DNA from 3 places in the Pseudomonas sp. LBUM1640 genome. Region 3 is predicted to be linked to each of the others. Evidence: riboswitches for the same ligand, from Rfam matches in the RefSeq annotation. Region 3 holds a riboswitch; each other region holds the start of a gene.
What was found. A riboswitch is a leader RNA that binds a small molecule or an ion and turns the genes downstream of it on or off. The one in region 3 is predicted to bind cobalamin.

Region 1 (6,278 bases), 970 kb from region 3:
GCTGCGCTCGCTGCGCCAGGCCAGGTCCTTGAAGCTGATCGGGCGGCTGATGATGCGCCCGTCCAGCTCCGGCAAGGCGATGTGCATCGCCAAATCACGCGGGCCGAGGCCTTGTTCGCTGGCTTCCCAGCCGGGCTGGTTGTCCTGGGCGCAAATCGCCTGGATCACCGGGATATTGCGGCGAAACGGGCGCAAATGCGGCGCTTCGGGGCTGGACTGGGCGAAGCCGGTGGTGTTCAGAATCACCGCCGCCTGCACTTCATCCAACAGGTCCTCGACCACCGTCAGGCAGCCGGGCTCTTTCAAACTGGCCACCGCCATCGGCAATGGGTTGAGACCCGCCGCCTGCAAGCGTTGGCAGAACACGTCGATAAAACCGGTATTGGCCGCCTGCAAATGCGAGCGGTAGAACAGCACCGCTGCCACGGGCCAATCGGCGTTCCAATCCGCCTGCCAATCATTCAGGCGCGCGCTGGCGTTGTGCGGGTGGTAAATCGCGGTGCGCGGCAGGGTTTGCGGCTCGGCCCAGGCGTAGTCGCGGCCCAGGTAAGTGCTGGCCAGGCAGCGATAAAAATCCAGCGCGTTGCCCAGGCCGCCCTGGCGCAGGAAGTGCCAGAGGCGGTCACGTTCTTGCACGCCCACGGTGCTCAAGCTACTGAGTTCCGGGTCCGGGCGGTCATCACCCGGCACCAGGATCAGTTGCACGCCGCGCTCAGCCAACTCCACCAAGCGCTCAATGCCGTAGCGCCAATAACCGATCCCGCCGTGCAGCGAAATCAGGATGACCTTGGCGTGGCGCAACACCTCATCCACGTACAGGTCGACCGAGGCATGGTTTTGCACCTGCATCGGGTTGGCCAGGCGAACGCTTGGGTAATCGTCGGGCAGCTGCTGGGCCGCCTCGGCGAGCAACGCCAGGCTGGAGTCGCCGCTGCACAGGATCACCAGTTCAGCGGGGGTTTGGCCTAAGTCGGCAATATTGTCGTCGGAGACGAAACCACCGGGCTGGGTCCTGAGCAGGTGCATGGGTTAAACGCTGAGGGCGGCGCGCAGTTGCGCTTCGAGGCCCGCCGCGTCCAGCTCCTGGCCGATCAGCACCAGACGCGTGATGCGCGCTTCGTCGGTGCCCCAGGCACGGTCGAAGTGCTTGTCGAAACGCGTGCCCACGCCCTGGATCAACAGGCGCATCGGCTTGTTCGGGATTGCCGCAAAACCTTTGACGCGCAGGATGCCGTGTTGCACTACCAGTTGAGTCAAGGCGTCGAGCAGCAGCGCTTCGTCGGCTTGCGGCAGGTCGATGGAGATGGAGTCGAAGGCGTCGTGATCGTGGTCATGCTCGCCTTCATCGTCGTGGTGATGATCGTGGTGGCTGTGGCGGCCGTCGATGTGTTCTTCGGAGCCGGCGCCCAGGCCGATCAGCACGTCCAACGGCAGGCGACCGCTGCTGGCTTCGACGATTTTCACCGCTGGCGGCAGCTCTTCGGCGACTTCCAGGCGCACGCGGGCCAGGTCTTCAGGGCTGATCAGGTCGGCTTTGTTGAGGATCACCAGGTCGGCGCTGGCCAGTTGGTCGGCGAACAGCTCGTGCAGCGGCGACTCGTGGTCCAGGTTTGGGTCGAGCTTGCGCTGGGCGTCAACCTGGTCCGGGAAGGCGGCGAAGGTGCCAGCGGCCACGGCCGGGCTGTCGACCACGGTGATCACTGCGTCCACCGTGCAGGCGCTGCGGATTTCCGGCCACTGGAAGGCTTGCACCAGAGGTTTTGGCAGGGCCAGGCCCGAGGTTTCGATGAGGATATGGTCGAGGTCGCCGCGACGGGCGACCAATTCGCGCATCACCGGGAAGAATTCTTCTTGCACGGTGCAGCACAGGCAGCCGTTGGCCAGTTCGTATACGCGGCCGTTGGCTTCTTCTTCGGTGCAACCGATGGAGCACTGTTTGAGGATTTCGCCGTCGATGCCCAGCTCGCCGAACTCGTTGACGATCACGGCGATGCGACGGCCCTGGGCGTTGTCGAGCATATGGCGCAGCAAGGTGGTTTTGCCCGAGCCGAGAAAGCCGGTAACGATGGTGACGGGGAGTTTGGCCAGTGTTTTCATCGGATGCCCTTTGGGGCGGGCATACGGGACGATAGGCCCTGCGGCGGTGCGCAGAAGCGGATTTCGTCACCGGATCACCCCGCCCGGTTGAAGTAGAAAATCGGTTGCGAGGCAGGTCTCCTGGCTTGGGGTTTGTGGGTCTTGCGACCGGCGCTGGCTGCGCCTTCCCGCCGTATTGGCAGTGGCGTGGCAGACAGCTGAACCCTTTACAGTTGCGGGGGCAGCCGCGGCTTGGACCGCGTTCCCTTCTTAGCTTCGGCGTGGGCCGAAGAACCTCGAAGGTGCAAGGCTACGCAGTGCGTGGGGGATGGTCAATGATGGGGTTGGGTTGGTTGGTTGGTTGTCTGGTTGGTTGGTGTACATATCCGTTGCTGCGGTAACGGCGGCCTATGGTTCCGCTCTTACAGCGGGTCACTTTTGGAAAAGAGCCCCAAAAGTAACCAAAAGGGCTCTTGCCCCACCACTCGGCACCTCGCCTCCGGCTCGGTGTGCCCTCACGCAGGCTTTGGAGCGGGGGCCGCCGCGATGGGCCATCCTTGGCCCAGCGCGGCTAAACCGGCGTCCTGCCGGTTTACCCCCGCTCCAAAGCCTGCGTTCGGCCAGCGTGGTTTAACGGGGCGCCTAAGATCAAGATCAAGATCAAAATCTACAGCACGGCGGCCTAGTAGCCGACCTGAGTGGTTGAATCAAAAGCAAAGCCAAGGCGGCCTGACAGCCGACCTCGGTTAAATGTGGGAGGGGCGGTGCGACGGTTCGGCTTGCTCCCGATGGCGGTGTGTCAGTTGATGCACCTGGTGAATGGCCCACCGCATTCGCGAGCAAGCCCGCTCCCACATTTTGAGCTCAGTACAACTGGTAGATGTGTGTACTCGGTCAAAGGTGGGAGCTGGCTTGCCTGCGAAGGCATCAACTGTGTCTCACTGATTTACCGAGATGTCCGCATCGCAGGCAAGCCAGCTCCCACAGAAAAGCAGCTCTGCTTCTGATCTGTTTTTGCTCTGCTGTTGCCCTGCTTTTGCTTCAACCACTCAGGTCGGCTACTAGGCCGCCGTGCTGTAGATTTTGATCTTGATCTTGATCTTGATCTGACAGGCCCCGTTAACCACGATGGCCGCACGTAGGCACGGTGGAGCGGGTAAACCGGCAAGGATGCCGGTTTAGCCGCGCTGGGCCAGGGATGGCCCATCGCGGCGACCCGCGGAACCGGGCCGGAGTGCGGGCATGCCGAGCCTAGGCGAGGCACCGAGTGGTGGGGCAAAGACCTTTTGGTTACTTTTGGGGCGTTTGCCAAAAGTGACTCGCTGTAAGAGCGAAACCATAAGCGGCCGTTACCGCAGCAACGGATATGTACACACACACCAAGCGCCCCCCCAAAAACACATATCCCAATTGACTCCCCTCCCACCCCCATGCTCTCCTACACACCTTGTTTCGGGTGCCCTTCACAGGGTGAAACGGGAAACCGGTGCCTTATGCCTACACATAAGAATTCCGGTGCTGCCCCCGCAACGGTAAGCGAGTGAAACGTCAGATCCACTGTGCCTGTACGGCATGGGAAGGCGATGTTTTTAAGACCCAGTGTCCCTCGCAAGCCCGGAGACCGGCCCGAAAAAATTCAGATAACAAACCCGCGGTGGGCGGGCGCTGTTCAAAACCCTGCGTGCCCGGCTCGCGGGGTTTTCATGCGCTCGTTTCACCCTGACACCCAGAAGGGACGCGCCATGTCGATCACCAGCAGCACCTCGCACACCGCCAGTAGCACCGCCACCCTGAGCCAACGCCTGACCGCCGCCATCGGCGCGTCGATCCTGGGCGCGTGCCTGGTGTATTTCGCCGGTTTCTCGCATATCGAGGCCGTGCATAACGCCGCCCACGATACCCGCCACAGCGCCGCGTTCCCGTGCCACTGAGACCTGCCGACATGATCAAGCGTATCGCCCAAACCGCAGGTTTCACCGGCTTGCTGGCCGCCCTGCTGCTGACCCTGCTGCAAAGCTTCTGGGTCGCCCCGCTGATTTTGCAGGCAGAAACCTTTGAGAAGGCCCCGGCGGCTGCCGAAGTAATGCCCCATGAACATGCGCAAGGCGCTGCCGCTCACACCCACGACGCCGAAGCCTGGGAGCCGGAAGACGGCTGGCAGCGCGTGCTATCGACCACCGGCGGCAACCTGGTGGTGGCGGTCGGTTTTGCCCTGATGCTCGCCGGTCTCTACACCTTGCGCGCGCCAACCCGCACGGCTCAAGGGTTGCTCTGGGGCTTGGCCGGTTACGCGACGTTTGTGCTGGCACCGACCCTGGGCCTGCCACCGGAGTTGCCGGGCACCGCTGCCGCCGACCTGGCACAGCGCCAGATCTGGTGGATCGGCACCGCGGCGTCCACAGCGGCTGGTATCGCACTGTTGGTGTTTGGCCGCAACTGGCTGCTCAAAGTCTTGGGCGTGGCGATCCTGGCCGTGCCGCATGTGGTGGGTGCGCCGCAGCCTGAAGTGCATTCAATGCTGGCGCCGCAAGCGCTGGAGGCACAGTTCAAAATCGCTTCGCAACTGACCAACGTTGCCTTCTGGCTGGCCCTGGGCCTGATCAGCGCCTGGCTGTTTCGCCGCAACCGCGACGATCAATACTCGGCATGACCTTGGTGGTCGGCCTGGGCTGCCAGCGGGGCTGTGATGTTCACACCCTGCTGGGCCTGTTTGACGCCGCCCTCGCCGAGGGCGGCGTCGAGCGCCATCGCATCACCGCGCTGGCGAGTATCGACCGCAAGAGTAATGAGCCGGGGTTGCTCGCCCTGGCGCAGGTGTTGAATTTGCCGCTGCAGTGTTTCAGCGCAACGCAATTGGCGGTATTTGAACCGCACCTCAGCCACAAATCCGAGGTCGCGTTTGCCCACACCGGCTGTTATGGCGTCGCCGAAAGCGCCGCACTGGCCCTGGCTGAACAGCTCTCACAGGCCCCTGCCCGCCTGCTGATCACGCGCAAAAAAGTCGCCCAAGCCACCTTTGCATTAGCCTGCGCGGACTAAAAACCGGATAATCGCCCTTCTCGATCATGAGCATTCTTCATGCTCGCCCGTTTTCAGCAGGAATTCTCCATGACCGTCTACTTCATCGGCGCAGGCCCCGGCGACCCGGAATTGATCACCGTCAAAGGCCAGCGGTTGATCCGCAGTTGCCCGGTGATCATCTATGCGGGCTCTTTGGTGCCGGCAGCGGTATTGGAAGGTCATCAGGCGGAACAGGTGGTCAACAGTGCCGAGCTGCACTTGGAACAGATCATTGAGCTGATCAAGGCAGCCCACGCCAAAGGCCAGGACGTGGCACGCGTGCACTCCGGTGACCCAAGCCTGTATGGGGCGATTGGCGAGCAGATTCGCTGCTTGCGTGAGTTGGGCATACCGTTCCAGATCATCCCGGGCGTCACGGCGGTGGCGGCCTGCGCGGCGTTGCTGGAGACAGAGCTGACCCTGCCGGATATCGCCCAGAGCGTAATCCTGACCCGCTATGCCGACAAAACCAGCATGCCCGCCGGTGAGGATTTCGACAGCTTGGCGCGTCACGGCACGACCATGGCGATTCACTTGGGGGTTAACCACCTGGAGAAGATCGTCGCAGAGCTGTTGCCGCACTACGGCGCGGATTGCCCGATTGCCGTGGTGCACCGGGCGACGTGGCCGGATCAGGATTGGGTGGTCGGTACGCTGAGTGATATTGCCGAAAAGGTAACGGCCAAAGGTTTTCGGCGTACGGCGCTGATCGTAGTCGGGCGGGTGCTGGCGAATGACAGCTTCAGCGAGTCCTCGCTGTACCGTGCAGGCCACGCGCACCTCTACCGCCCCTGAAGAAATGCGCTCCCACAGTTGATCTTCTTTGGCAGAAACACCTTACAAAACACTGATTTTAAAGCATAGAGTAGGAGGCGGATTCACATCCGCCGTCCTCTCACACCACCGTACGTACGGTTCCGTATACGGCGGTTCAGGTTATGCGGTTAAGCCGGTTTATCGTGTCCAGTATTGAGACCAGCCCGAGTCTGTCCCACAGTTTCTTCGGCAACGCCTGATTCATGTGTGACGCTCCCGAGTTCCACCATGGGCCTCGACCGTTAAAGGCAGATTTACAGGCGCGATCTTCAGTGAGCCCCAAGCGTATTAGGTTACGCGCCCTCGTGGAGGGCCGTTTCCATTGG
Region 2 (6,278 bases), 330 kb from region 3:
GAAACGACGTAGCGCCGCCCATTGCAGGAAAACCTCCTGCCGATGCTTCCCAGCCGCCAGGCGTCGTTATGATCAGCGTAACGGTGGTCAGGTAAGTGAGTACGGAGCCCATACTGGCAACCACCGAGACTCTCGGCATCCAGGCGCCGAGAGCCAGCCCAATACCAATCATCCACTCAACTGTACCCAAAAAGTAACTGGCGCCCTGAATACCAAAAACCGGATGCATCCAGGCCATGATTGGGCTGTTGGAGATGATTGGGATCAGCGCGTTCGCTTCATAGGGAAACCATTTTGAGTAGCCGAACAGAAAGAAAATCAACACCAGGGACCAACGCATGAAAGCGTACTCAAAATTGCCCTGGGTGAAACGGTAGTGATTTAACGCGTTCATGAGAGTCTTCCAAAGTGACAAAAGGGGTACTGCCCTTGAGTCGCTTCACTGAAAGACATTACAGGGCTCAGGAGTTTTTTTTCATGAACCGTATCTGGAGCACGCTAGATAAGGGCTTCTTCTCAGTTTGAGCGCAGCCGCAATATCTGCGCCCCATCAAACGGGTCCGTCAGGTAATGCGCCTGCACGCCGAACGTGTCCTGCAAGCGCTCAGGTGTCAGCACTTGCAGCGGCTTGCCCAGCGCCACCAACTGCCCGCGATCCAGCACCGCCAGGCGATCACAGGTCAACGCCTGATTAAGGTCATGCAGGGCGATCAAGGTGGTCACTGGCAACGCCTGCACGCCCTTCAAAATCGCCAGTTGATGCTGGATATCCAGGTGGTTGGTCGGCTCATCCAGCAACAGAATCTGCGGCCGTTGCGCCAGGGCGCGGGCGATGTGCACACGTTGGCGCTCGCCTCCCGAGAGGCTGCGCCAGGCGCGTTTACCCAAGTGGGTGGCGTCCACGTCGTGCAGCGCCTGGTTGACGATGGCGTCGTCCGCGCTGGACCACGGGCTCAGTGCCGACAACCACGGCGTGCGGCCCAACGCCACGGCGTCGAACACGCGGATGGCGTCGTCGGTGTCGGCTTGCTGCTCCACCACCGCCAACTGCCGTGCGATGGCCCGGCGCGACAGCTCGCCCAGGCGTTGGCCGCCCAGGCGCACTTCGCCGCTGCCCGGTGCGCGCAAACCGGCGAGCAGCTTGAGCAGGGTGGATTTGCCGGAGCCGTTCGGGCCGACGATGCCTAGGGTTTCGCCCAACTGCACTTCAAGGTGAATATCGCGCAGCAACTCGGCTTCGCGCACCTTGAAGCCCAGGCCCGTGCAACTCAGCACCGTCATCGCGCGTTCCTCCGGCCGATCAGGATCAACGCAAACACCGGTGCGCCCACCAATGCCGTGACCACCCCGACCGGAATCACCTGGCCCTTGATCAAGGTGCGCGACAGCACATCGGCGGCAATCAAAAACAGCGCGCCGCCCAAGGCACTGGCCGGCAGCAGCCGCGAATGCGCGGTGCCGACCAGCAGGCGTACGGCGTGGGGAATCACCAGCCCGACAAAGCCGATAGAGCCGACAATCGACACCATCACCGCCGTCACCAGTGCCGCGCAGCCCACCAGCACAAACTGCACGCGGCGCACCGGGATACCCAGCGACGCCGCCGAGTCGGTGCCAAAGGTAAACGCATCCAACGCGCGACGGTGCCAAAGGCACACCGCCAACCCTGCGACGGCCACCGGCACCGCCAGCCACACCGACGGCCAACGCACGCCGCTGAGGTTGCCCAGCAGCCAGAACATGATGCCGCGCGCCTGTTCGGAACTGGCCGACTTGGTGATCAGGAACGCGGTGAGCGCATTGAACAACTGCGAGCCGGCGATGCCCGCCAAGATGATCTGCCCGGTGCCGCTGGATGAGCCGCTGGCGCGCGCCAGCAAAATCACCAGCGCAAAGGCCGCCATGGCCCCGACAAACGCGCCTGCCGACAGCGAAATCAGCCCGCCGCCCACGCCGATCAATGCCACCAATACCGCGCCGGTCGAAGCGCCGGCGCTGATGCCCAGCAGGTAAGGGTCGGCTAACGGGTTACGCAACAACGACTGCAAAATCACCCCGCACGTGGCCAGCCCGGCACCGCACGCGGCGGCGACCAGGGCGCGGGTCAGGCGGTAGCTCCACACCACGCCTTCATCGATCGGGTCCAGCGCGTAACCGGCCGCCCACAGTTTGTTGGCGAGCACTTGCAACACCACCTGCGGCGCGATGGCGGTTTCGCCGATGGCCACGCCGGCGAGTACGGCGAGCAACAGCAGCGCCAGGGCGAGTAGGGCGCGCATCATTTAGGCAGGTCGTAGCCGTCGATGGCGCCGGCCAGTTGTTCCAGGCCATCGAACATGCGAATGCTGGCCTGCAGCGCCAGGGCGTCAATAATGATGATGCGGTTGTTCTTCACCGCGTCCATGTTGCGGGTCACCGGGTCGCTGCGCAGGAAGGCGAGTTTCTTTTCATGGTCGTCGGCCGGGTAGCGGCGGCGGTCCATGCGCGCGATCACCACGAAGGTCGGGTTGGCCTTGGCGATGGTTTCCCAGCCGACGGCGGGCCACTCTTCATTGGACTGCACCACGTTGTGCAGGCCCAGGGTTTGGAGCATGAATTGGGGAATGCCCTGGTGGCCGGCCACGTACGGGTCACTGGCCATCTCGGCGCTGGAGAACCACACCAATGCGCTGGCTTGCTTGAGGCCTTTGCCCTGTGCGGTGGCGACGGATTTGGTCAGGCGCGCCTTGAGTTCATCATTCAGTTGTTGGCCGCGCGCTTGCACGTCGAAGATCTCGGCCAGTTGGCTGATGCTCTTATAGATCGTGTCGATGCGAAACGGCTCCAGCCGCGTGCCGTCGGCGCCCACCAGGTTGTCCTTGCCTTCGCAATCGGAAGGCAGCAGGTAGGTGGGAATCTTCAGTTCGTGAAACTGCTCGCGCGTACCCACCACACCTTGCGGGCCCACCACCCATTCCAGCTCGGCGGCCACCAGTTGCGGGCGTTTGGCGATGACTGCTTCGAAGCTTGGTTCGTTATCGGCCAGGCGCTCGATGCTGTCGTTCTGCGCCTTGAACTGCGCCAGTACGCTGTTGAACCACAGCGAGGTGCCGACCACGGTGTCGCCCACACCCAAGGCGTAGAGCATCTCGGTGGCGGCCTGGCCGATGGTCACACTGCGCGCGGGCGCCTGCTCAAACGTCAGGGTGCTGGCGCAGTTTTGCACCGTCAGCGGGTAATGAGTCGGCGTGGCGTGGGCCAGGGCACAGAAGCCGAGGCCGGTGATCAGGGCGGTAACGCGTGGCAGCATGAGGCAGTCTCCGGGTGAACCGTACGTGAAACAGGGGAGGTACGGCTCGGAAACACACCCACGAACGCTGCAGGTCTTGCAGGGCACGGATGGCCTTCCCGGACACCCCGCCGGTGAGTGATGTTGCTTGGCCGGCAGGTCTCCTGACTGATGCGTCGTCGCCACGCTCCGGCCTTCCCGGGTAATGCCCAGTGGCGATGTGGAGCAGGCTCAGCACCTACAGTTGCGGGGGCAGTTTCGATTGGCGCAATGGGCCGCGCTTCGAATTCCCTATTAGTCCCGTTGGGGAACCGGCGCGGTATGGTAGTCGATCATGGCGGGCAGGGGGAGTTTGATCTGTCGGGTGTTTGCCACTGGCCGTCGTCAGCGCGCCGAAGGTGGTTGAGGGGATTTTGGCGTGTCGGATTCTGGGGGATGGCTATATGATGTCGCGCGGCGTTTCATCCAGCCTGGTTGGAATGCGCCGACCCAACGATAACCTCGGTTTTTCTCACACAGGGAGTACGCAATGAACACCGACCAATGGATTGCCTTGTACGCGCGGGCCTTTCGCGAAATGGGCGAGAAACTCGAGCAGGTCTTGCAATTGAACAGTTGCCGCGAACACTGGATTCAGGCCGAAATCAGCGTGCACGCCTGGTTCAACGATAAAATTGAAATCTGGACGGACTTGCCGATCGGCGAGCGGCGCAAAGCCGACCTGTATGCCCTGGATGACACCGGTTCAACGACGATGGTCGCTGAAATCAAATGCCTGGGCGATATATCCCAAGCCAAGTGCCTGGAAGGTGACTGGTCGGTAAGGGCCGATGTTGATCGGTTGCGCAACTTCGAATGCCCGACCCGATTGTTTGTGCTGGTGATTGCCAAAGGCGAGCGCGAGACCAACACCGGGCGGCGCCTGCGTGAAGATGAGTGGGTGGATGGGCGCGAATGCGTGAGTGTGGACCTGGGGTTTGCAATGATCAGGATGTGGGCGCTTTGATCGAGCGAGGTACGCAGGCGGCGACAAATGTTTCGCCTTGGGTAAGCGCATTTGCCCCGTTGTGTGCCGCGGGGTTCTATCCATACCGATAGGGTGTACCATCAATCTCTGTTCATCAGATATTAGTCAGACATGCCCACGCTTAGCGAAGAGAGCCGCCGGATCGTAGCTTCTCTGGCGCACCGTGTTGGTCCGCAGGCTGATAATGCAAGCATTACCGAGGCGATTGTTTCGATTTTGCAGGATATGGGCGCAGCACTGGCGCCCATTATCGGCCAGCAGGGCGTTGCCGCGCTGTACCGCCGCAGCTTCCATCTGTGCGTCTCGACCCATCCACGCCTGGCTGCCACCTTCGACAGTGTGCCGGCCGCGATGGACCTGATTGCCCTCAAATCCGCACTCGTCGAGCACAACGAAACCGATGCGCTGTTTTTCGGTGAGGTGCTGCTGGCTACCCTCTACGAACTTCTGACCACGCTGATCGGGCCTTCACTCACCGCACGTCTGCTGGTTGACGTGTGGCAGCCTTCTTCGAGCGACACCTCTTCGCAGGAAATTTCGCCATGAGCACCAAAGTGACTATCAACCGTCTGGCCACCGGTGTGCCAGGACTGGACGAGGTCCTGGGCGGAGGCCTGCCGGAGTTTTCGTTCAACCTGATCGCCGGCCCTCCAGGCTGTGGCAAAACCACCCTCGCGCACCAGATGATGTTCGCCCTGGCCACGCCCGAGCGTCCCGCGCTGTTCTTTACCGTGCTCGGTGAGCCGCCACTGAAGATGCTGCGCTACCAGCAGCAATTCGATTTTTTCGACAACGAAGCAATCAATCAGTCGATTCGTTATATCAACCTGGCCGATGACACCCTGGCCGGGGACCTGGACGAGGTGTTGCGGCGCATCGTCAGCGAGGTCGAAGCGCATTCGCCGTCGCTGGTGTTTGTCGACTCCTTCCGCTCCGTGGTGCTGGCCAGCCAGACCCAGCACAACCCGAACAACAACCTGCCGCAGTTTATCCAGCAGTTGGGCATGTTGATGACCACGTGGCAGGCCACGACCTTCCTGATCGGCGAATACTTCACCGAAACCGACACGAATCCGATTTTCACCGTGGCCGATGGCCTGATCTGGCTGCGCCAAAGCGTCGAGCGCAATTCGATGGTGCGCAAGGTGGAAATCATGAAGATGCGCGGCCAACCGACCTTGCCGGGGCTGCACACCTTTCGGATTGCCGCCTCGGGGATCAAGGTGTTCCCGCCGGCTGCCCTCAGTCGTTCGGTTGAGGCGCCGCCGACGTTCCCGATCACGCGCCTGAAAATGGGCGTGCCGGCACTCGATGAGATGCTCGGCGGCGGCCTGCCTCGCGGCTATTCGCTGCTGGTGGCCGGGCCGTCGGGTTCGGGCAAGAGCATCCTGGCGGCGACCTTCCTGGCGGAAGGCGCGCGCAATGGTGAAACCGGGGTGATTGCGGTGTTCGAACAACGGCCCAACCATTCACAGAACCCCAAGCTGGCCGAGTTGATCAAGAACGGGCAGGTGGGGCTGGTGGACAGCCGCGCGCCGGACCTGTCCATCGATGAAATCGTGCAATTGCTGCTTGGCGAGATCAGCCGTTTGAACGCCACCCGCGTGGTGATCGATTCGCTGTCGGGCTTTGAGCTGGCATTGGCGCCCACCTTCCGCGCAGACTTTCGTGAATCGCTGTCGCGCATGGTCAGCGCGCTGACCGGTGCCGGGGTCAGCGTATTGATGACCTCCGAGCTGGAAGACCGTTACACCGACCTGCGTTTCAGCCCTTACGGCACGGCGTTTCTGACTGACGCGATCATCGTGCAGCGTTACATCGAAGTAGAGAGCCGTTTATTGCGCATCATGGCGGTGGTCAAGGTGCGCGCCAGTGCTCACTCCGATCAGCTGCGCCAGTACCACATTGACGATAACGGCCTGCAGGTTCTCGACATGTTGCCGCAACAGGAAGGCCTGCTGGGCGGTCGGCCAACCCAGCGGG
Region 3 (6,278 bases):
ATGGGCAGCGCCGTAATACTCACTGGCGGCCTTTTCCAGGCCATCATCGGTTTCCGGCAACCGTGCCCAGGCCCGCAACGGGATCTCGGGGATCGCCCATGGCCAGGGCGCCAGGCCGCTGGACAGGTCGAGCCAGTCCGCCTCGGCAATCCCGTACTGAATCACTGCCTTACGCAGCCGCCCACCGTGCTCAAGCATAAAATTGCGCCCCCGCGCAGAGGATCAACAACCATAACCACACACCGCGCTGCACCAGTTGCCAACCACGGTCGATGGAATCGGCGTCGGCCGCCGGGCCTTCACCCAGTTGCGGGCGCTGATGCAGCTCACCGTGATAGATCGCCGCGCCGCCCAGTTCAACGCCGAGTGCACCGGCACCGGCCGCCATCACCGGGCCGGCGTTGGGGCTGTCCCACGTCGGGCCCTGGGTACGCCAGCATTTAAGCGCCAGACGGGTTTTGCCGAGCACGGCGTAGGTCAATGCCACCAGACGTGCAGGAATGTAGTTGAGTACATCGTCGATTTTTGCCGCCGCCCAGCCAAAGCGCTCGAAGCGTTCGTTGCGATAGCCCCACATGGCGTCGAGGGTGTTGCTCAGGCGATAGAGCACCACGCCCGGCACACCGGCAACGACAAACCAGAACAACGCGGCGAACACCGCGTCACTGCCGTTTTCCAGTACCGACTCGGTCGCGGCGCGCGCGACTTCGGTGCGGTCCAGTTCGCTGGTCTGGCGGCTGACCAGGTAACTCACGCGTTTGCGCGCTTCATCCAGGTCATCACTGCGCAGGGCCTGGGCCACCGGAATTACATGCTCGCCAAGGCTGCGCATGCCCAGCGCCAGGTACAGCGCCACTGTCTCCAGCACCCAGCCGATATACGGCGCCCACGACAATGCGGTAGCCAGCAGGGTCAGCGGCACCACCGCGATAAACCACGCGGTCACGCCGTGGCTGCGCCAACCGCGCCCACCGCTGTTGAACCGTTGCTCGATACGCCCGGCGAAATTGCCGAACGCTACCAGCGGATGCCAGCGCCGGGGCTCACCCAGCAGCGCATCCAACGCCACCGCTGCGACACACAGCAAGGCCACACTCATTGACTCACTCCCCACACATTCTCATACACCATGTCACTCAGCGGCCGTGGTTCGGTCCAGCCTTCGAGTTGCAACATCGGTGCCGGGTAGAACTCGGCGACCGGGCCCAGGCACAACACCGCCAGGGGTTTGGCGCCGGGCGGCAAGCCCAGCAGGTCAGCCAGGGCTTGCGGTTCGAACAGCGAGACCCAGCCCATCCCAAGGCCTTCGACGCGGGCGGCCAGCCACAGATTCTGGATCGCACAGGACAACGACGCCATGTCCATTTCCGGCAACGTGCGGCGGCCAAAAATGTGACGTTCGCGATCATCCATCAGCGCTGCCACCAGTACCTCGGCGCAGTCGTGGATGCCTTCGACCTTGAGCTTCATGAACTCATCGGAGCGCTCGCCCAAGGCCTCGGCAGTGCGCACGCGCTCTTCTTCCACCAGTTGCTGGATTTGACCGCGCAGTTGGCGATCGCTGATGCGGATAAAACGCCAGGGCTGCATCAGGCCGACGCTGGGCGCCTGGTGTGCGGCCTGCAGCAGGCGCTGCAGCAATTCGGGGGCGACGTTGCCGCCGGTGAAGTGGCGCATGTCACGGCGTTCGGCGATGGCGCGGTAGACGGCCTGGCGGTCGGCTTCAGGAAAAGCGTTATCTGTCATGGCCCTATCGCGGGCAAGCCCGCTCCCACAGTTGACCGAGTTGAAACACAATCCAATGTGGGAGCTGGCTTGTCGGCGATAGCGGTCTCAAGGCCCGGCGCAAACAATGCGGCCACTGCCGTCGGATTCGACGGGAAGTAAAAGTGCACGTAGGAAGCCGTCATCCGCCCCTGCCGGTACACCGCCTCAGCGCCGCGTCCACCGTTGGGGCTCAAGCCGCGGGCAATCGGCTGCCACTCGGTACTGGTCAGCGAATGGTGATAGGTGTGCCCGCGCAGCACGCCTTCCGGCAACTCGACGCTTTGCAGGGCCAGGGCCGCGAGTTTCTTTTGCATCACCGCATCGCCCTGCAGCAGGCCGACCAACTCGGCGCGGGTGCCATCGACATCGGTGAGCGAATCCAGCAGGTAGAGCATGCCACCACATTCGGCGAGCAACGGTTTGCCGGCGGCGTGATGCGCGCGGATAGCGTCGAGCATCGGGGTGTTTTCCGACAGCGCCTGGTGATGCAATTCCGGGTAACCACCGGGCAAATAGAGGCTGTCGGCGTCAGGCAATTCGCGGTCGTGGATCGGCGAGAAGAAGCGCAATTCGGCGCCCATCGCGCGCAGCAGGTCGAGGCTGGCGCCATAGGTAAAGGCAAACGCTTCGTCGCGGGCCACGGCGATGCGCACGCCGGCCAGCAACGGCTCGGCCTCGACCACTTCAGGCGCGGCGAAGGTGACTGGCGGCGGTAAGGCAACTTCGCAACTGCTGCCAAGGGCTTGGGCGGCGGCATCCAGGCGCACGTCGAGGTCATTCAATTCGCTGGCTTGCACCAGGCCCAAGTGGCGGCTGGGCAGTTCGATTCCGGTTTCACGCGACAACGCGCCGTACCAGCGCAGGCCTTCGGTGAGGCTGCCTTCCAGCAGTTGCGCGTGGCGCAGGGTGCCGACGCGGTTGGCCAGCACGCCGGCGAACGGCAGGTCCGGTTGGTAGCGCGCCAGGCCTAATGCCAGCGCGCCAAAGGTCTGGGCCATGGCGGTGCCGTCGATCACGCCAAGTACCGGCACACCGAAGTGCCGCGCCAAATCCGCGCTGGAGGGCGTGCCGTCGAACAGGCCCATCACGCCTTCGATCAGGATCAGGTCGGCCTCGCCCGCTGCTTCCCACAGCAAACGCCGACTTTCCTGCTCACCGACCATCCACATGTCCAACTGATACACCGGCGCACCGCTGGCGCGCTCGTGAATCATCGGGTCGAGAAAGTCCGGCCCGCATTTGAACACGCGCACCTTGCGCCCCAGGTTGCGGTGCAAACGCGCCAACGCGGCGGTGACGGTGGTTTTGCCCTGGCCGGATGCCGGTGCGGCGATCAATACGGCCGGGCAATGACGGGGCTGATTCAAAGTTCGACGCCCTTCTGTGCCTTGATACCGGCCTGGAATGCGTGTTTGAGCATGCCCATTTCGGTGACGGTGTCGCCCATTTCGATCAGCTCAGGCTTGGCGCCACGGCCGGTGACCACCACGTGCTGCATCGGCGGGCGGGCTTGCAGGTCGCTGAGCACTTGGTCCAAATCGAGGTAGCCGTGCTTGAGGGCGATGTTCAGCTCATCAAGAACCACCAGGCCGATGGAGGGGTCTTGCAGCAGTTCGCGGGAAACCGCCCATGCGGCTTCGGCGGCGGCGATGTCGCGCTGGCGGTCCTGGGTTTCCCAGGTAAAACCTTCGCCCATCACATGAAAGCGCACTTGCTCGGGAAAGCGGCGGAAGAACAACTCTTCGCCGGTGCTGTTACGCCCCTTGATGAACTGCACTACGCCGCACTGCATGCCGTGGCCCATGGCGCGGGCGAGCATGCCGAACGCCGAGCTGCTTTTGCCTTTGCCGTTGCCGGTAAGCACCAGCAGCAGCCCGCACTCGTTCGGGGAATTGGCGATGCGCTCATCGATCACGGCTTTTTTGCGCAGCATGCGCGCCAGGTGGCGTTCGTCGCGTTCGGGGGAATCAGTCATGGCAGCTCTCCGTTGGGGCTGGACAAAAACGGCGGGCAGGAAAAAGAAAAAACAGACAGCCAAGCATCGCCCACCGTGATGCTGTTGGATGCTCCAGGCCGGTCTCCGGACTCATGAGTGGCGCATTCGTTATAGAAGCAGGCCAACGGCGCGCCTTCCCATATCGCCAGCGATACAGTGGCAAAAGGCACCGTCTTGACTCATTTACCGTTGCGGGGGCAGCGCCGGAATCGCGGCTGCACTGTGTACAAGTGCGCTCACTCACCGGCTTCCCTGTTTCACTCTGTCGGCACACGGCCACAGAGCACCTGGAACAAGCCGCGAAGGTTAGTGGGTTGGGGGTGGAGCGTCAATTAAAGCTGGCCTTGCACTTGAACCATCCGACTGCCGTGCTCCTCTACCCTTACAGGTATTAAGGAGAAAACCATGCATAAAACCAGACTCGCCTTACTGATCATGCTCGCAGGCACCCTCGCCGCCTGTGGCGAAAGCTCTACCTTGCAGGTCTCCGACGGCACTGGGCCTTCACCCAAGCTGCCGGAACCGAACAAAACCCTGATCCCCACGGTGAACATCGCCCCGGCGATTGGCTGGCCAGACGGCGCGAAGCCGACAGCCGCTTCAGGCACCCAGGTCGCGGCGTTTGCCGAAGGCCTGGATCACCCGCGCTGGCTGTATGTATTGCCCAATGGTGACGTGCTGGTCGCGGAAACCAACGCGCCGCCCAAGCCGGATGATTCCGCGGGCATTCGCGGCTGGGTGATGGAGAAGGTCATGGGCCGCGCGGGCGCGGGCGTGCCGAGCCCGAACCGCATCACGTTACTGCGCGACGCCGACCATGATGGCGTCGCCGAAACGCGCACGGTGTTCCTGGAGAACCTCAATTCGCCGTTCGGCATGACCCTGGTCGGCAACGACCTGTATGTGGCGGACTCCGACCAGTTGCTGCGCTTCCCTTATCAGCCGGGCGAAACTGCGATCAAGGCAGCCGGCACCAAGGTGGTCGACTTACCGGGCGGCAGCATCAACCACCACTGGACCAAAAACGTGGTGGCCAGCAAGGACGGCAGCAAGCTGTATGTGAGCGTCGGCTCCAACAGCAACGTCGGCGAAAACGGCCTGGCGGCCGAAGAAGGTCGCGCGGCGATCTGGGAAGTCGACCGCGCCACGGGCCAGCACCGCATCTTTGCCTCCGGCCTGCGCAACCCGAACGGCATGGCCTGGGAACCGCAGAGTGGCAAGCTGTGGACGGCAGTGAATGAGCGCGATGAGATCGGCAGCGATCTGGTGCCGGACTACATCACGTCGGTCAAGGATGGGGCGTTCTATGGCTGGCCGTTCAGTTACTACGGCCAGCATGTGGATGTGCGCGTTTCTCCGCAAAACCTGGACCTGGTCGCCAAAGCTATCGCTCCGGACTACGCAGTGGGGCCGCACACAGCGTCACTGGGCCTGACCTTCGCCGAGGGCAGCAAACTCCCGGCGCAGTTCAGCAACGGCGCGTTTATCGGCCAGCACGGCTCGTGGAACCGCAAGCCGCACAGTGGCTATAAGGTGATCTTCGTGCCGTTCGAGGGTGGCCAACCTAAAGGGCAGCCGGTGGATGTGCTGACCGGGTTTCTCGACAAAGACGAGAAAGCCATGGGCCGGCCAGTGGGCGTAGTGATTGATCAGCAGGGGGATTTGCTGGTGGCCGATGATGTGGGGAATAAAGTGTGGCGGGTGTCGAAGGCTAAGTAACGCAACGCATCACTCACTGTGGGAGGGGGCTTGCTCCCGATAGCGGTGTATCAGCCAGCCCATCTGGCGACTGACACTTTGCTATCGGGAGCAAGCCCCCTCACACATTTTGATCACTGCTTGATTCAGGGGTTGCGCGCCAGGTTCGCTGGCAACACGCGCTTGGCGCTCAAATAGGCATTCTGCCAATACGCTTTGGACAGCGTATCCAGCTTCACCGTACCGCCAGTTTGCGGTGCATGTACGAAGCGGCCTTCGCCCACGTAGATCCCCGCGTGGCTCACCTGCGAACCGCCGCCTGTGGCGAAGAAAATCAGATCACCGGTCTGCAGGTTGTTTTCACTGACATCCTGGGCACGCATCACGATCAGTTCGCGGGTGGTGCGCGGCAAGGAAATGCCCGCCGCGTCACGGTACACAAAACCGATCAAACCACTGCAATCAAACCCGGAGTCCGGCGTGTTGCCGCCCCAACGATAAGGCGTGCCGACCAGGCCCAGCGCGCGAAAGAGCACGTCTTCGGCAGCAGGCGAAAAACTTTGGGTGGAATAATTGAACACCGGCTTAGGCTTTACGGCTACGGGAGCAGGCGGTGGTGGGCGGCTTGCGCAGGCGCTGAGGAGCGCGGCGCAAACAAGCAGAATGAGGCGGGCTGAGGTCGACATGGGCAGAACAATCCTGGTCTGGATGCGGCTTTCGCTGCCGAGCGCTGAAAACCAGAACGCGCAAGCAAAGCTCGCGCGAACGGATTACAACAATGTCCAAGGATTCTAGCGCTTACACGTCAAACTTCAAG

Region 1: linked by a shared signal. The riboswitch ahead of ACA065_RS17895 (CbtB domain-containing protein) and the one ahead of cobO (cob(I)yrinic acid a,c-diamide adenosyltransferase) in region 3 are both predicted to bind cobalamin.
Region 2: linked by a shared signal. The riboswitch ahead of ACA065_RS20645 (ABC transporter substrate-binding protein) and the one ahead of cobO (cob(I)yrinic acid a,c-diamide adenosyltransferase) in region 3 are both predicted to bind cobalamin.

Annotation. Positions count from the first base shown of each region.
Region 1 covers NZ_CP166816.1:4,051,596-4,057,873, forward strand. Annotated here, with positions in the region: gene cobN (cobaltochelatase subunit CobN) at 1-1,026, opposite strand, end outside; gene cobW (cobalamin biosynthesis protein CobW) at 1,030-2,097, opposite strand; cobalamin riboswitch at 2,191-2,390, opposite strand; cobalamin riboswitch at 3,514-3,720, shown strand; gene ACA065_RS17895 (CbtB domain-containing protein) at 3,819-4,007, shown strand; gene ACA065_RS17900 (CbtA family protein) at 4,019-4,726, shown strand; gene ACA065_RS17905 (cobalamin biosynthesis protein) at 4,723-5,115, shown strand; gene cobM (precorrin-4 C(11)-methyltransferase) at 5,185-5,931, shown strand; partial or broken gene ltrA (group II intron reverse transcriptase/maturase) at 6,068-6,278, opposite strand, start outside.
Region 2 covers NZ_CP166816.1:4,691,845-4,698,122, reverse strand. Annotated here, with positions in the region: gene ACA065_RS20660 (YkgB family protein) at 1-394, opposite strand, end outside; gene ACA065_RS20655 (ABC transporter ATP-binding protein) at 517-1,281, opposite strand; gene ACA065_RS20650 (FecCD family ABC transporter permease) at 1,278-2,282, opposite strand; gene ACA065_RS20645 (ABC transporter substrate-binding protein) at 2,279-3,289, opposite strand; cobalamin riboswitch at 3,406-3,599, opposite strand; gene ACA065_RS20640 (hypothetical protein) at 3,798-4,274, shown strand; gene ACA065_RS20635 (hypothetical protein) at 4,407-4,841, shown strand; gene ACA065_RS20630 (ATPase domain-containing protein) at 4,838-6,278, shown strand, end outside.
Region 3 covers NZ_CP166816.1:5,023,807-5,030,084, forward strand. Annotated here, with positions in the region: gene cobD (threonine-phosphate decarboxylase CobD) at 1-198, opposite strand, end outside; gene cbiB (adenosylcobinamide-phosphate synthase CbiB) at 191-1,099, opposite strand; gene bluB (5,6-dimethylbenzimidazole synthase) at 1,096-1,746, opposite strand; gene ACA065_RS22070 (cobyrinic acid a,c-diamide synthase CobB) at 1,743-3,134, opposite strand; gene cobO (cob(I)yrinic acid a,c-diamide adenosyltransferase) at 3,131-3,742, opposite strand; cobalamin riboswitch at 3,822-4,069, opposite strand; gene ACA065_RS22080 (PQQ-dependent sugar dehydrogenase) at 4,169-5,482, shown strand; gene ACA065_RS22085 (C40 family peptidase) at 5,608-6,147, opposite strand.